Deinococcus aerius: one gene and its partner. The protein of the gene in region 1 interacts with the protein of each later gene in a pairwise test. Links are inferred from orthologs where the notes say so. Each region holds a gene or a part of one and is shown on either strand. Other genes may lie near its edges.

What was found.
Region 2: the proteins of gyrA (region 1) and DAERI_RS01750 interact in binary tests that used the Escherichia coli proteins (3 or more experiments, as listed by UniProt). The link is inferred for Deinococcus aerius from one-to-one orthologs.

Annotation. Positions count from the first base shown.
Region 1 is NZ_BFAG01000003.1:203,696-212,162, reverse strand. What follows is about bases 3,133-6,239. They hold gyrA (DNA gyrase subunit A), read right to left. Parts: upstream 5,848-6,239; coding sequence 3,418-5,847; downstream 3,133-3,417. Other genes in these bases: DAERI_RS05875 (HD-GYP domain-containing protein), read left to right, coding at 6,106-6,239. Outside these bases: DAERI_RS05895 (NAD(P)/FAD-dependent oxidoreductase), read right to left, coding at 1-892; DAERI_RS05890 (FAD-dependent oxidoreductase), read right to left, coding at 955-2,337; DAERI_RS05885 (helix-turn-helix domain-containing protein), read right to left, coding at 2,473-3,084; more of DAERI_RS05875, read left to right, coding at 6,240-7,455; DAERI_RS05870 (carbohydrate kinase family protein), read right to left, coding at 7,672-8,467. UniProt on the Escherichia coli protein: A type II topoisomerase that negatively supercoils closed circular double-stranded (ds) DNA in an ATP-dependent manner to maintain chromosomes in an underwound state.
Region 2 is NZ_BFAG01000001.1:377,688-386,024, forward strand. What follows is about bases 3,343-6,319. They hold DAERI_RS01750 (DNA topoisomerase subunit B), read right to left. Parts: upstream 5,825-6,319; coding sequence 3,860-5,824; downstream 3,343-3,859. Other genes in these bases: DAERI_RS01745 (S8/S53 family peptidase), read left to right, coding at 3,343-3,810; DAERI_RS01755 (vWA domain-containing protein), read left to right, coding at 6,127-6,319. Outside these bases: DAERI_RS01740 (tetratricopeptide repeat protein), read left to right, coding at 1-1,874; more of DAERI_RS01745, read left to right, coding at 2,458-3,342; more of DAERI_RS01755, read left to right, coding at 6,320-8,124; DAERI_RS01760 (hypothetical protein), read left to right, coding at 8,164-8,337. UniProt on the Escherichia coli protein: DNA gyrase negatively supercoils closed circular double-stranded DNA in an ATP-dependent manner to maintain chromosomes in an underwound state.

The DNA of each region.
Region 1 (8,467 bases):
CGAAGGCCAGCGAGAGCAGCTTGAAGTCCCCACCCGAGCGGGCGAGGTCGCCGACGACGTAGACGCCCGGCAGAACCGTCTCGCCGCCCGGCCCATCCGGTACGTACTCGCCGTCCCAGTCCAGCGGCCAGCCCAGCAGGGGGGAGAGGTCGGGGAGGTAGCCGTTCAGGACGAGGACCGTGTCGGCCTGCACGTGCGTGGCCTCGCCGCTCACCGTCAACTCGGCGCCGAGGGGAGTGAGCCGGTCGAGGATGGCCGGGGCGAGAACCCGCACCTGGCCCGCCTGCCGCGCCGCCTCCAGCCGCGCCAAGGTCCCCGGGTCGCCCCGGAATCCTGCCCGGCGGTGGGTGAGGGTGACCGCCGCGCCCGCCTCCGCGAGTTCGGCGGCGGCCCGGGTGGCCTGGGGAACGCCTCCCACCACGAGGACCTGCCTGCCAGCGAGTCCGGCCGGATTCGGCAGGTCGGTTCGCACGTCCGGGTGTGTCTCGGCCCCGGCTATTCGCACCTCCCTCGGCAGGAGGGCACCCAGCCCCGCCGCCAGGATCACGGCCCCGGCTTCGTACAGGCCCCCAGCCGTACCGACGGTCCAGCCCCCCCTGCCATCCGGCTCCAGTGTCCGCGCCACCTCGCCGGTCCTGACCTGCACGTCCAGCGGTCCCAGTTGCGCCAGCAGCGCGGCGACCAGATCGGCGGCCCGCACCTGTGGCGAGCCCGGCGCGTCGTACACGGTCTTGTCGGGGTAGAGGGCCATCAGTTGCCCGCCGGGCTCGCCGCGGGCCTCCAGCACCCGCACGCTCAGGCCGCGCCAGCCCGCGTAGAAGGCGGCGTACAGCCCCGCCGGGCCGCCGCCGATCACCAGAACGTCTGTGCGGGAGGACGGCTCGCTCTGCATCGCCGGGAGTATGGCAGAGGGCCGGGGGAACGCCTGTCCCCCGGCCCCCGGTGTCCCGATGCTCAGCCCCCCGCCAGTTCCCCCTTGCGGCGGTGGGTCAGCATCTCGTGCCGGTGGACGACCTTGGCGCGGGGGCGGCCCTGCGCCTGGCCCTGGGCGAGTTCGTGGGCGTCCAGCTCCCGCCAGTCGTGGAAGGTGTACACGTCCACGCCCTTCTGCCGCAGCAACGTGTCCACGGCCTCGCGGGTGGCGTCGGGGGCGAGGGGCAAGGCCCCGGCCCTCGCGTCCGCCAGCAGGTGCGCCACCGTGTCCACCGCATCCTTCCTGTTCGTACCGATCACGCCGCTGGGGCCGCGCTTGATCCAGCCCGCCGTGTACTCGCCCGGGCGGCCCTCGACCCGGCCCTCCACGTTGGGGATCACACCCTGGCGCTCGTTGAAGGGCACGCCGGGCAGGGCCACGCCCTTGTACCCCACCGAGCGCAGCACCATCTGCACCGGCAAGGTCTCGTACTCGCCGGTCCCGACCGCGTTGCCCTGCTCGTCCAGGCGGTTGCGCTCAATCCTCAGGCCGCCCACGTGGCCCTCGCCGTCGTCCAGAATCTCGACGGGGGAGACGAGGAACCGCAGGTGGACGCGGCGCTCCTTGCCCCCCGGCGTCCGGGCGGCGAAGTCGCGCAGCACCTCCAGGTTCTTCTTGACCACGTTGTCGGTGACCGTCGCCTCCTCCGCCTCGCTCACCGCGATCTCCCCGGGTTTCACGATGGGGTCCGCGCCCTCCAGCTCCCCGAACTCGCGCAATTCCTTGGTCGTGAACTTGGCCTGGAGGGGCCCGCGCCGGCCCAGCACCCACACGTCCCGCACGTGGCTGTGTTCAAGCGCCTTCAGCGCGTGGGCGGCGATGTCGCTGGCGTGCAGTTCGCCCACCGTCTTGACGAGGATGCGGCTCACGTCCAGGGCCACGTTCCCCACCCCGACCACCGCCACGCCGGTCGCGTTCAGCACCAGCTCGCGCGCCGCCGCGTCCGGGTGGCCGTTGTACCAGGCGACGAACTCGGTCGCGCTCATGGAGCCCTTCAGGTCCTCGCCCGGAATCCCCAGGCGGCGGTCGGAGGAGGCGCCGACGGTGTAGATGATCGCGTCGTAGTGGGCTTTCACTTCCTCATAGGTGAGGTCGGTCCCGAACTCCACATTGCCCAGGAAGCGCACCCGGGGATCCGAGAGCGTCTTCTCGAAGCCCTTGGTCACGCTCTTGATCGTGAGGTGGTCGGGCGCCACCCCGTAGCGCACCAGGCCGTAGGGGGTGGGGAGGCGGTCGAACACGTCCACCTCGACCGGGAGGCCAGTCTGCTTGGTCAGGGCCTCCGCCGCATAGATGCCGCTGGGGCCGCTGCCGATCACGGCGACCCGCAGGGGCCGCCCGGGGGTAAAGGTCGGGGTCGTCATGGCTGCAAGTGTACCGGGCACGCTAACCCGAGTTGTCCCCCGCGTCTGGACGAGTGGGGACCCTAGGCAGGCCTCCCCACCACCAACAGCAAAAACCGCCCGGCGTGAACCGGACGGTCTGGGGGAGAGGCGGGATCACGCCGCGGCGATCTGCGAGAGGGCCCGCTCGTCTTTGAGGGTGATCTTGCCGTAGCCGGCGCTGATCACGCCCTCGCGGCTGAGTTCGCCGACGACCTTGGTGACCGTCTCGCGCACCGAGCCGACGGCGGCGGCCAGCTCGTCGTGGGTGGCGTAGATCATCGTCTCGCCGGAGTCGAGCTGGGTGGCGAGGGCCGTGTCCTTGAGCTCCAGCAGCTCGCCGGCGATCCGGGCGCGCAGCCGCTTGCCGACCAGGCGGTAGATGCTCTCGTAGGCGCGCTCCAGCGTCTTGACGAGGTGGGTGGTGACCACGAGGTTGTCCTCGGCGGTCATCAGCGCGGGGTTGATCACGTCCACGGTGGAGTCGGTCACGGCCTCCGCGAAGTAGGCGCGGTTCACGCCCGCCAGCGCCTCCTCGCCGAAGTACTCGCCGGGCTTCACGTAGCGCAGGGTCAGGCCGTTGCCGTCGTCGTCCATGGTGTGGACACGCACCAGGCCGGAGGCGACGCGGTAGAGCATGTCGCTCTTGCCGGGGTACAGGATCACGGCGCCGGGGCGGTAGGTGACGGTGTCAACGAAGGTCTTGGTCAGGGAGTTGGACTGTGTCATTGGGGTCGCCTCCTGGGCGTTGGTTTTGCGGGCCGCCGGGCACATCCCGGCACAGGTCACAGTGTAACCGAAGTCAGGCATTTTGTAAACACTTTTGTTTCTTTAAGCAGTATTTAGCTTACAAAGCTCGACCGTGGGGGAGGGGTGGTGGAGCCGCGCCACAACGGGAAAGAGGGGGCCACCAGCCCGGCGCCGACCTCAGGAGGCGCTCATAGAAGGCGTCCCCCCAAATGGATGTTGCAAGGTGGGGTAGGCGCCGACTCGCCCGGGGTTGGACCCCGAAAAGAAGCGCCCGGCCGTTGCGACCGGGCACTGCCGAAGGAGGCGGCGCTCTTACAGCTCGTCCTCGCGGCGGATGGGGAAGGCGCTGATGACGCGGTCCTTCTCGCCGATATTGATGACACGCACGCCCTGCGCGTTGCGGCCCGTCACGCGGACCTCCTCGACGCGGGTGCGGATCACGGTGCCCTTCTCGGTGAGGACCATCAGCTCCTCGTTCCCGGCCACGTGGGTCAGGGCGACCAGCTTGCCCGTCTTGTCGGTCACGTCGAGGGTGATCACGCCCAGGCCGCCGCGCCCCTTGCTGGGGTAGTCGCTCACCGGGGTGCGCTTGCCCAGGCCGTACTCGCTGACCGCCAGCAGCTCGCTGCCCTCGTCGCCGCCGGGCACCAGCGCCATGCTCACGACCTCGTCACCCTCGCGCAGGCGGATGCCGATGACCCCCTGGGTGGCGCGGCCGGTGTCGCGCACCTCGGTCGCCGCGAAGCGCATCGCCTGGCCCTCGCGGGTGGCGAGGACCACGTCGTCGCCGTCGCGCTGGATGTCCACGCCGATCAGCTCGTCGCCGGGCTGGAGGTTGATGGCGATCAGGCCCGCCGAGGTGATGTTGCCGTACTCGGTGATCAGGGTCTTTTTCACCATGCCGCGCTTGGTGGCGAAGACGAAGCAGCCCGGCTCGTCAAAGCCCTTCACGCTGAGGACCGAGGCGATGTTCTCGTCCTCGCGCAGCCCCGGGATCAGGTTGCGGATGTGGGTGCCCTTGGCGTCGCGGCCCGCCTCGGGCAGGTCGTAGATCTTCTCGTGGAAGACGCGGCCCTGGTCCGTGAAGAACAGCAGGTAGTCGTGCGTGGAGCCCACGAAGACGCTCGTGTTGATGTCCTCCTCGCGCAGCCTGCCGCCGCTCGACCCGCGCCCGCCGCGGCCCTGCGCCCGGTAGGCGTCGAGCTTGGTGCGCTTGAGGTACCCCGCCTTCGTCATCGTGATGACCATGTCCTCGACGGCGATCAGGTCCTCCTTGGAGATGTCGTCCTCCAGGTCGGTGATCGTGCTGCGGCGGTCGTCGCCGTAGCGGTCGCGGATGTCGCGGATCTCCTTCTTGATCTCGCGCCACAGCAGCTTCACGTCGCCCAGGATGGAGCGCAGCCGCGCGATGGTCTTCTGAAGCTCGTCGTACTCGCTCATGAGCTTCTCGCGCTCCAGACCCACGAGGCGCTGGAGGCGCATGTCGAGGATCGCCTGCGCCTGAATCTCGGTGAGGCCGAAGCGGGCCATCAGCACGTCGCGCGCCTCGGCGCCCGTGTTGCTGCCCCGGATGAGCGAGATGACCTCATCGATGTGGTCGAGCGCCTTGATCAGGCCCTCCAACACGTGGGCGCGTTCCTCGGCCTTGCGCAGGTCGTAGGCGGTGCGCCGGGTCACCACGTCGCGGCGGTGGTCCAGGAAGGCGCGCATGGTGTCGATGAGCGGCAGCACGCGCGGCTCGCCGTTCACGATGCTCAGGTTGATGACCGTGAAGGTGGACTGGAGCTGGGTGTACTTGTAGAGCTGGTTCAGGACCAGGGTGGGGATCGCGCCGCGCTTGAGCTCGATCACGATGCGCACCGGGTCCTTGCGGTCGGACTCGTCACGCAGGGCCGAGATGTCGGGGATCTTGCCCGCCTTGTACATCGCCGAGATCGTCTGGATCAGGTTCGTCTTGTTCACCTGATAGGGGATCTCGGAGATGATGATCTGGCTTCTCCCGTTCTTCTCGTCGATGCGGGCCTTGCCGCGCACCTTGAGCCCCGCGTGCCCGGTCGCGTACGCCTCGCGGATGCCCTGCCTGCTGATGCGCCCGCCGGTCGGGAAGTCCGGCCCCAGCACGTGCGTCATCATCTCGTCGAGCGTGATGCTGGGGTTGTCGATCAGCGCGAGCAGCCCGTTGCTGATCTCCGTCAGGTTGTGCGGCGGGATGTTCGTCGCCATGCCCACCGCGATGCCCGCCGCCCCGTTGATCAGGAGGTTGGGCACCGCCGACGGCAGCACCGAGGGCTCCTCGGTCGTCTCGTCGTAGTTGGGCTTGAGGTCGACGGTTTCCTTTTCGAGGTCGGCCAGGACCTCCTCGGCCACCTTCGTCATGCGCGCTTCGGTGTAGCGCATGGCGGCGGGCGGGTCGCCGTCGATGGAGCCGAAGTTGCCCTGCGGGTCCACCAGTGCGTAGCGCATGTTCCACCACTGGCCCAGGCGGACCATCGCGTCGTAGATGGAGGTGTCGCCGTGCGGGTGGTACTTCTTCATCACCTCGCCGACCACGGAAGCGCTCTTGGCGTGCTTGTGGTTGGGGGCGAGGCCCTCCAGCAGCATCGCGTACATGATCCGCCGCTGCACGGGCTTGAGACCGTCACGCACGTCGGGCAGCGCGCGGTCCACGATGACGTTCATCGCGTAGTTGATGAAGTTGGTCTTGACTTCGCTGGTGATGTCAACGGGATGGATTCCAGTCATGAGGCTCCAGTCTGTGGGCGTCAGCCGAACGGGGGCTCGCTGACGACGAGAGGAAGGGGAAACCCGGCGGGCCGGGAATGGAATCAGTCTATCACATTATGCTTGCAGCGTAATAACTGCTCCTTCCTTCGCAGGGGACAGTCTACTGCGAAGTCCGAAAAATGGGCGCTGAGTCGGCGCGCCCGCCCCGCCGCAGCGCTCATGAGAATGTACGGAATTATATTTAGGAGGTCTTCATCCAGGTGCTATGGTGGCCCCGTGAACCGCCGACTCGTGCTGACGTACCTGTGGCTGGTGCTGGGGCTGGGCGTTCTGGGATACGCGGCGCTGGTCGGACACCTGGGGCTGCTGATCGGCGCGGCGCTGCTGTTGGCCGGGGTGACGTGGCCGCTGGGCGGGGGGCTGCGCTGGACGGCGCCCGCCGCCTACCTCATGGGCTTTTTGGCCTCGCTCGTGCTGCACGGGCCGGGCGAGCTGCCCGACCTGCTCGGGGGGCTGCTGGTGGCCGGGGCGCTGGGGGGCCTGACCGTCCGCGAGAAGGTCACGGTTACGCGGCTGACCTGGACGCGCCGGACGGCCGAGGCGCTCCAGAGCGGCAGCGAACGGCTGGCGCAGGCCGGGAACGTGGAGGCGATCAGCCGGGCTGGGGTGGAAATTCTCCAGGGGCTGGACGTGGCGCCGCACATCGCCTTTGTGGCCTACCGCCAGGGCACGCCGGTCATCCTGGCGGGGCGCGGGGCCTACGCCGCCCACATGCAGCGGCCCATCTACCCCGGCGACGAGGACAGCCGCAGCGTGCAGGCCGACCACTGGGTGGCCGGGGAGGTGCTGACGCTCCTGCGCCGGGAGGAGCGCGCCAGCTACCACGTTGCGGAGGTGTACGGCGGCGCGGCGCAGCACCTGGGGATGCTCGTCCTGGCCCGCCCCGAGGGGGCCTTCGCGGCGGCGGAGATCGCGGTCGTCGCCTCCTTCGCGCGGCTGATGGGCGCGCAGCTCGGGCAGTGGCAGGCGATCCGCGACCTGCGCGAGGCCAACGACCTCACCCTGCGCTCGCTGGGGGCGGCCCTGGAACGCCGCGACGACGATACCGGCGGCCACACGACGCGGGTGGTGAGCACCAGCGTGCGGCTCGCCGAGCGGCTGGGCTGGGACGAGGAGCGCGTGGGGGCGCTGCGCTGGGGCGCGTATCTGCACGACCTGGGCAAGCTGGCGATTCCCGACCGCATCCTGCACAAGCGTGGCCCCCTCGACCCCGAGGAGCGCCGAATCATCCAGACCCACGCGGCGCTCGGGTACGACATGCTGCAGGACCTGCATTTCCTGCCCGCCGGGACCCTCGACCTGGTGCGGTACCACCACGAGCGCTGGGACGGCGGCGGCTATCCCGCCGGGCTGCGCGGCAAGGACATCCCCGAGACCGCGCGGCTGTTCGCCATCGTGGACGTGTACGACGCCCTCATCAGTGCGCGGCCCTACAAGCCCGCCTGGACCCGCCACCGCGCCCTGGCCGAGATCCGCGCGGGGGCCGGGCGGCAGTTCGACCCCCAGTACGTCGAGGCCTTCCTCCACCTGATGACCGAACAGGACGACGTGCGCCTGGTGGTGTAAGCCTGGCCGGGAGGAGCCGCCGCCCGGCCCGTATTGAACCGGGCAAAGCCAAGACCGCCCCGCCCAGAGAGCCAGCGGATTGAGCAGGAGGGGGAGGAGGTTGGACGGGGAGACATACTGCGCCCGCCGTACGCCCCCTCTCCCCCTGCGGGGCCGTACCGGTCTGCAAGCAGCTCTGCGAGTCTCCCGCAGGGGGAGCGGGAGAAAAAAGCGTCCTCAACCTGACTCTCCTGATCCACCCAGCCCGGGCCGTCCGCCCCCCAATGCCTCCAGGTCCGCGCGGGTGGGGGCGTAGGCGCCGGGGCGGGCGCAGGCGGCGGCGGCGGCGCGCAGCCCGAGCTGCAGGTGCTCGGTCCACCGGGCGTCCGGGCGCTCGGTCGCGCTCACGAGAAGCCCGGCGCAGAGCGCGTCCCCCGCGCCGACCGTGTCCGCCACCGCGACGGGCACGGTCGGCAGGTCCGCCCGGCCGGCGGGCTGGTACAGGGTCGCCCCCTGCGCGCCGCGCGTCACCACGATGGGGCAGCGGGCGTTCAGGCCGCGCACGCGCCGCAGGGCGTCCTCCTCGGACAGGCCCGGGAAGAAGAAGCTCAGGTCCTCGTCGCTGAACTTGAGGAGGTCGGCCTGGCGGATGACCCGCTCGAACACGGCGGGGTAGTCGGGGTGGCGGTGCGTGATGCGGGCGTTGGGGTCGAAGCTGACCTTGACCCCTGCCCCGCGCGCGGTCCCGATCATGCCCAGCAGGGTGTCGGCGAGCGGCCAGCGGGCGAGGCTGATGCCGCCCACGTGCAGCCAGCGGGCCGCCCCCTCCCACCCCTGCGGGAGCCGCGCCGGGTCGAAGTGCAGGTCGGCGCTGTTCTCCCCCAGGAAACGGTAGGCGGGCGGGTCGAGCTGATACACGACCGCCATGAGGGTCGGGGCGGGCACCTGCTGGAGAAAGCGGGGGTCCAGCCCGGCCTCCCCGCCCGCCCGCCGCAGGTCCTCCCCGAAGTTGTCCTGGCCGACCGCGCCCGCA
Region 2 (8,337 bases), on another replicon or contig:
ATCCCCTCGCGGAGACCGTGCGCCGCGAGGCCGACGAACTGGAGGTGCCGCTGACCGCCGCCCCTTCCCCGGTGACGGCGCCGCCCCTGCTCGGGCGAATGGCTGAGCGGGCGGCGCTGGAGGCTCTGGGGCCCGGGCAGGTGGCCTGGGTGAGCGGACCGGCGGGGACCGGCAAGAGCGCGCTGCTCGCCGCCCTGACCGCGCAGGGGGGTTGGCGGGTCCTGCCGGGACGCCCGGGCCTGCCGCTCGCCACCCTGGAACCGCTCGCCCCACGCCTTGCGGGCACCGCCGACGCCCTCGCGGCCCTCTCGGATAGCCGCCTGCGGGTCGCCCTCGACGGCTGGGAGGATGCCGACGAGGCCACCCGCGCGGCCCTGACGCTCGCCGCCCGGCAGCGGCCCGGCGCGGCGCTGGTGATCGCGGCCCGTGATCCCCCGGCCCTGCCCATCGACCTGCACCTCACGCTCGGCCCGCTCACGCCCGCCGAGCTTGCGGCCCACCCGGGGGCCTTCGAGGCCACGGCGGGACACCCCTCGCTGCTGGCGGCCTTCCTGCGCGGCGCCCCTCCCGACCAGACCCTCGACGCCCACCTGAACGCCCTGCCCCCGCCTGCCCGCGAGGTTTACCTCACGCTGGCGCTCCAGGCCGCGCCGAATCTGGCTGCCACCCGCGCGGCGCTGCGGCTTCCGGCGGCTGACTTTGCCCGGACGCTTGATCTCTTGGCCCGTGAGGGGCTGTGTACCCCCGGGGGAGAGGTGAGAACGCCGGGCACGGTGCGGGAACTGCTGAATGTTCAACCCGCTCACGCAGCGCTTCGCCACCTGCACCTCGCCCGCGCGCACCCGGAGGGCCGGGGATGGCCGCACTGGCAGGCAGCTCGCGCCCTCTGGGAGGAGGAAGACCACCCTGCCGCAGCCCGGGCCGCCCATGCCTATGCCAGCGAGGAGATGAAGCGGGGGTACCCAGGGCAGGCTGCCGCGACGCTGGAGGGGGCGCCGCAGACGGGGGAGGTGCGGCTGTTGCGGGCGTGGGCGCTCTTGCAGCTTGGCGAGGCCTTGCGGGCAGGAGAGGTCGTTGCGGACCTGCCGACTCTTGCCGGGGTCACGGCGTGCCGCGCGGTGGCGGCCTACCAGTTGGGCCGGTACGACCAGGCCCTGGCCCTCGCCGAACAGTTGCCCGGTGACGGCAGCTTGGACGCGGCCCATGGGGCGATGGTGCGGGGCCATGTGGCGCTGCGGGAGAATCGGCAGAGGGAGGCGCAGGGACAGTACCGCCGCGCGGCAGCCCTCTACAGGCTGAACGGGACCACCCCACTGGCGCTGACCGCTGAGAACCTGCTGGCCAGCATGGCGGTACAACAGGGCGCGGAGCCCTGGGCGACCTTCGCCCCCCTGCTGGAAGCCAGCCAGCCTTATCCCCCGCAGCGCGCGGTGATCCTGAGCAACTTGGCGGACTGTCTTTCGCCTGCTGAAACGACGGACCCCGTCCTTTTCCACCAAGCGGAACAGCTCTATCAGGAAGCGGCCGCGCTCTATGAACTGCTCGGCAATCGGAGCGGGCAGGCGCGAGTCCTCAACGCCCGTGGGGTCAACTTCCACGTCCATGGTGACCACCAGCGGGCGCGTGAGCTGTACGAACAAGCATTGAGGCTCCTCTCTGGCGGCGGCAATCTCCGGCTCATGGGCCTGGTCCTGAGTAACCTCAGTGAGGTTGAAGGCAACCTGACTCAGTTTGACGACGCGCTCAACCTTCTGGAACGGGCGGGCCACCTGGGGCTGGTGCAGACCATTCGGAGTAACGCGAGGCTCACCCAGGTCTCGGAACCCATCCTGGTTCTGCCACCTGCAATGGAGGGCAAAGGCCACCATGGGTAATTCAAAGCAACGCTGGAAGAGGCTGACGATTGTTGTCGCTGGCTTTTGTGCCCCCCTTTCTGGTTCCTCTGCTGGGACGACTCCACCACCTTCCCCATTCGCATCGGGACCCGTTCAACAGGAGATGGTGTTCAGGGACGGCTACGTGCGGCTCTTCTACGCACCCCAGACAGAAGGCCTGGCGTGGAAGGTTGGCAGTCAGAGGGAGGCCTGTGAGAAACCGCCCGGCACATCCTTCTCCCCTGTGTACAGATGCAAGGTCCCATCAGAGGCGGCGCTGGGGGAACAAGACGTCTTCCTGATAGACGGCGGGCAGCAGTCCGGGGTTGTGGACACGGTCACTGTATTGCCCGAGGTGCCGGAGTACACCGCAAAGGTACAGCCGGGTCTTGGAACGAAGAGTTTCCCGACACGGGATATACAGTTTCTCAAGCCCTCCTCCGCGCCCGGGGTGCGGAACCCGGACGTGGACCGGATCAATAGGATCATTCGGTCGTCGGGCCGCGCCTCTCCCTCCTTTGACCTCCGGGCACGGCAACTGGCGGACGGCCGGGTGGTGGTAACGCCCGCGGAGGCTGACCTCATGGGAAGAATCGCGGGGGTGAGGGGCTCGGTCCTGCCCGCCATCACCGGGTTGCCCCCCCGGCGCATAGCCCCCCTGGCAGGCTGGAAGCAACCCCTCAATGAGGCCGTCACCCTGACCCCGCGCCCGACGCTTCTGCGCGGTGTGCCCATGGGCGCCATCCTGCCCGACACGCTGCGGCAAAACCAGCGGGAGCTGCTGAAGGGCGTCAACGGGGAGGCCATCCGGCGGGCCCTGTCCAGTCTCCGGGGGGGAGTCAACAGCCGCGTCTACGCCCCCAACGGCCGGGTCGAGGCCTATTTCAGGGGGCTGGGAGTGTCGGGGGACGGCATGGACCTCTGCGCGACCTCCTACTCGCTTCCAATCCTCTCGGCGGATGAGGCTCGAGTGCTTGGGGCCATCTACGCCGAGCCGGACAACCTTCCTGCGGACATCGCCCCGACGAAGGAACTGGGCACGGAGACCACGGCACCCCCCAACCCCGCCGCCCAGCGTAAGAGCGAGCAGGCCGGGCACGAGGAGAACGTCGGGACCCTGGAGGCGGTCAGGCCGTCCCCTCGCCCAGGGAAGTACCGGCCAATCATTTACGTCATCGACACCATGACCGAGGACGAGGCGGGTCGGCAAAGGGATGACTATGTCAGCCGTGATGGGGCCGGAACGCCGCATTACGGCCATGGAAGACATATTGCTGCCATTATCAAGCAGCTCTTTGAGGCTCCCCCCGAAGACCTGGTGAGCCTGGCGGCCTGCGACTCGAGTGGACGTTGCGCGACCCCCAAGGTCATTCACGCTATCTGTCAGGCGATCATGGCGCGGCGCACAACAGGACGGCCCGTACTCGTCAACCTGAGCCTGAGTACGCCAGTTCCCGGGAAGTATCTCCGGCAGGTCATTGACCTGGCCGTTCGGGAAGGCGTCATGTTCGTGGCCGCCCACGGCAGTGGCACGCCGCTGCGGCCAGGCAGCTACGAGTGCCGCGAACTGCAGGACGAGGACCAGTGCCACTACTTTCCTGCCGATTGGAGTGCAGTGGCGGGGCCACTGGGCCAGCACGTCATCAGTGTGGCGGCATTGGAGCGCGCGGACGGTTCCAGCCAGTGGTCTGACTATCCATACGGGCGGGTCGTGCTGGCGGGCGGCAGGAACATTCCGCCGGACGTCCGGGCTCCAGGTGTCTTCTACTTCCCATCGCCTGAAACCCCGAACTCGGCAGGCGAGCGTTTCCGCTTTCCAGGAACCTCATTTGCGGCGCCCGTGGTCACCGGGCTGCTGGCTCAGCTCATGAGTACCGGCACCCGGCAAAAGCCGAGCGAATGGACGGGTGGACTTGACCTGACGAAGGGGCCATAAGGAGGGCGCCCGGCTGTCTACATGCCGGGCGCCCTCGGTCGAGCTTCTTTTACACGCTAATCTCCGCAAACCGCGCGTTCTCCTGGATAAACCTCTTGCGCGGCGCCACTTCGTTGCCCATCAGGTTCTCGAAGACCTCGTTGGCGATGATCAGGTCCTCGACCCGCACCTGCTTCAAGGCCCGCGTCTCGGGGTTCATCGTCGTGTCCCAGAGCTGGTCAGCGTTCATCTCGCCGAGCCCCTTGAAGCGCTGAATCTCGTACTTCTTGCCTTCCTTGTTCGCGCGGGCCACGTGTGCCTTGAGTTCCTCCTCGGTGTAGAGGTAGGTGCCCTTCTTCTCGCGGCCCACCATGATGCGGTACAGCGGCGGCTGCGCGATGTAGAGGTAGCCCGCCTCGACGACCGGGCGCATGTAGCGGTAGAAGAACGTGAGCAGCAGCGTGGCGATGTGCCCGCCGTCCATGTCCGCGTCCGTCATGATGATGATCTTGTGGTAGCGGAGGTTGGAGAGGTCGAAGTGCATCCGGTCCCCGGTGCCCTCCACGCCCGCGCCGATCGCCCCGATGAGCGCCCGAATCTCGGCGTTCTTCAGGATCTTGTTCAGCTCGGCCTTCTCGACGTTCAGGATCTTGCCGCGCAGGGGGAGGATCGCCTGGAAGCGGCGCTCACGCCCACCCTTGGCCGAGCCTCCGGCCGAGATGCCCTCCACGATGAAGAGTTCGCTCTCGCTGGGGTCCTGGCTGGAGCAGTCGGCGAGCTTGCCCGGCAGGTCATCGTTCTCCAGCGGGTTGGAGCGCCGGACGATATCGCGGGCCTTGCGGGCGGCCTCGCGGGCGCGGGCGGCCTCGGCGGCCTTCTCCACGATGGTGCGGCCGATCTTGGGGTTCTCTTCGAGAAACTCCGCGAACTTCTCGCCGACAATCGCGTTCACGGCGGTCTGCGCCTCACTGTTCAGCAGCTTGACCTTCGCCTGCGACTCGAACTGCGGGTCGCCCAGCTTGACCGACACGACGCAGTAGATGCCCTCCAGCAGGTCGTCGCCGCTGGGAACCGGGTTGCCGGACTTGATGAGGTTCTTGTCCTTGGCATACTTGTTCAGGATGCGCGTGTAGGCGGTCTTGAAACCGGTCAGCGGCGTGCCCCCGTCGCGGGTGCGGATCATGTTCGCGTACGTCAGGATGTTGTCGCTGGAGTACGTGTTCGCGTGGATGAAGGCGACTTCCACCTCCACATCCGCGTGGGTGCCGCGCATCACGATGGGCTGGTCGTACAGCAGCTTGCCGTCGTCGAGCACGAGCGCGCGGGCGAAGTTGGCGATGCCGCCCTTCTCGTGAAAGACCTCTTCCCGAATCTCCCCGGCGTGCAGCTCGGTGCGCTCGTCGCGGACAACAATCTTCAGGCCGGTCAGGTAGGCCAGCTCGCGCAGGCGGCCCCGAATGCGGTCGTAGTTGAACTTGTTCTCGAACTCGCTGAAGACGGCGGGGTCGGGGTGGAAGGTGACCTTGGTGGCCCACTTCACGTCCTTGGGGGTGGGGCCGGCCACCTCCAGCGGCGTGGTCACGGCGCCCCGCTCGAAGCGGATGTGGTGCAGCTTGCCGCCCTTGTTGACCGTCACGTCGAGGTAGGTGGACAGCGCGTTCACCACGCTGGAACCCACCCCGTGCAGGCCGCCGGACACTTTGTAGGCGCCGCCGCCGAACTTGCCGCCCGCATGCAGCTCGGTGAAGATGACCTCGATGGCGGGGCGGTTCTCGGACTTCATCACGTCCACGGGGATGCCGCGCCCGTTGTCGGTGACGGTGGCCGAGCCGTCGGCGTGCATGATGACGTGGACCTCGGTGGCGAAGCCCCCCAGGCCCTCGTCGATGGCGTTGTCGATAATCTCGGTGAGGAGCTGGTGGTAGCCGTCCACGCCCGTGCCGCCCTGCACGTACATGCCGGGCCGCTTGCGAACCGCTTCCAGCCCCTTGAGAATCGAGATGGAGCTGGCGTCGTATTCGTGAGTCTGCGTCATGGTCCTCCTGCGTGGCCCCGGACTGGGGCCGATGAGACGTGAATTCGGAAGCTGTGTTCCCGAAAAAAGGGCGCTGCGTGCGCCTCCGAAGTCCCTCAAGTATATACCCATAGTCGAAATGGGTCAAATGGATTACGTATTAGACATAATAGAGGTGACCGACTTCTCCTCTCCGGCCCTGGCCGAAAAGCCGTCTGGCACGCCTTCGCCGCCCGCGGGTGGCAGGAACGTATTGCCAGGCCCGGCCCGGACAACGGCGCGCCCTTCACGCCGGGACGCCGCGCGGGCAGAATGGGAGCCGCATGCGCCGCGCCGTCCTTCTCCTCACCGCCCTGCTCGCCAGCGGTTCGTTCACCCGAGCCCAGACTGGGGAAACGCCGTCAGAGGGGGCCCCGAGCGTCACCCTGAGGCGGTTGCCGAGTACGTCCCAGGCCTGCGGGCTGCCCGCCGGGCCGCTGCCCACCGCGACGCGGGCCGTGTTCATCCTGGACACCAGCGGCTCCATGCGCGGCCTCGGGGACGGGCGGGCGAACATCTTCGGGCGCGTCAAGACTGCCGTGAACGCCTACGTCCGCGCCCGCAACCCCGACCGGGTGGATCTGGTGACCTTCGACAGCGGGCCGCGCTTCAGCCGGAGCTACGCCCTGCCGGGCGACCGGGGCCGCTGGAACACCGACCTCGCCGCGCTGCGGGCGAACGGGCAGAACACCTACCTGTACCGCAGCGTGGCGCGGGCGCTCGCGCCGTTGAGTAGGGACCGGCGCTACGCCACGACCGTGTTCATCCTGACCGACGGCATCGACAACGACCCTGACCCCGCCTACACGGCCCGGCGGGCACTGGCCGCCTTCCGCGCCCCCGGCCCCCTCGACGCGCTGTACTACGTGGCGCTGGGCACCGAGATCCCCGCCGACGCCCGCGCCGCCCTGCGGGAGAATGCCGCCACGCAGGGACTCACCGTGCCCGCCGGCCAGGTGCCGACACTGGGGGCGTTCGGAAACAGCCTCGCCAGCGTCACCGACCCCGAACGGGTGAGTGTTCCCTTTCCCGACGGCACGCGGCTGACCCTGGCCCCGGGGGACGCGGCGGGGCAGGTCCGCCTGGTGGACGGGGTGGTGCGGGACGGGGCCGCGCGGCTGGGGGTGAGTGGGCGTCTGCCGTCCGGCACGCCCGCCCTGCTGTGCGCGCCGCCCGTCAGGCCGGGGGGACACCCGCGCCGGGTGCTCCTGCGGCTCAACGTCGCCCCCGCCCCGCGCCTGACCTGGCTGAACCCCGGGGCCGACCGCACCCTCCGGGTCGGCGAAACGGTCACCCTCCGCTACCGCCTGGGGACAGACACGCCGCCGGGAGGGCTGACCCTGCGACTTCCGGCGGGTCTGACCGGAAGCCTGCTGCGGCTCCCCGGCGAGCGCGAGGTCGGGGTGCATCTGGAGAACGCGGGGCTGACGGCGGGCCGCACGGTCCAGCCGGTCCTGACGCTGGCGGATGGCCGCCGCCTGGCGCTGCCGGGCATCACGGGGAGCCCCGCGGTCGGAGCTGTCCCGCTGGGCGCCGGGGAGGCCCGCTTCCGTCCCGACCCTCGCCTGCTGGCGGGGCTGGGCGGGCTGCTCCTACTCGGCCTGCTCGGCGTGGCGCTGCGGGCCTGGCGGCGTCGGCGGCCCCGCCCGGTTCGCCGCGTCGTCCAACCGGCCCCCGTCCCCACCGTCGAGGGCATTCGCTACAGCGAGGACCGGACCCTGGCGCTGGTGGGGCAGGACGGGCGGGTGACGGCGGTGCCCATGCCGCTCGGCGGACCCTTCGACCTGGGGCAGGTCGGGCGGGTGCCGCACCTCAGCGGGCTGCGGCTGGAACAGGACCGCGAGGGCCTGCGCGTGCGCCGCCTGCCCCCCGACCTGGAGGTGAGCCAGGGCGCCCGGCTGGTGCGCGAGGAGGACGTGGTGCGCCCCGGCACCCTGCTCGGCGTGGCGGTCGCCCGCCCCGCCCGCTCGCCCCACCCGCCGCTGGGCACCCTGGTCGGGCTGGGGCTGCCGCTGCGCCTGCGCGCCGAGGGGGTGACCCTCCACGTCACCGGCCCCTACGGTGACCACGCGCTGACCCTGAGCCCGGGCGTCACCGACCTGGGGGAAGCCTTCCGCGCGCGCGCCCTGCACGGGCTGAAGGTCGCCCCCAGCGGACCGCATGTCCTCCTCGCCGCCCTGCCCGAGGAGATCACCGTTCGCCGCGCCGCCGACGGGGCTGAACTCCGGCCCGGGACGTACCTGCCGCCCGAGGCGCACCTCGGGTTGCCGGGGGCGGACTGAGGACGCGGGCCCCCACCCCGGCACGTTACGCTGACGCGCATGGACGTCCTGCGGCTCATCCACGGGTATCAGTTCGGCACCGCGCTCGCGCTGCTGTTTCCCACCCCCTACGCGCTCGCCACGCTGGTCCTGTTCCTGTGGAGCCTGGGCCCGGCCATCAAACGGCAGGTTCGCACGGGCTTCCTCGTCTGGCTGCGCCTGACCTGGGGGCTC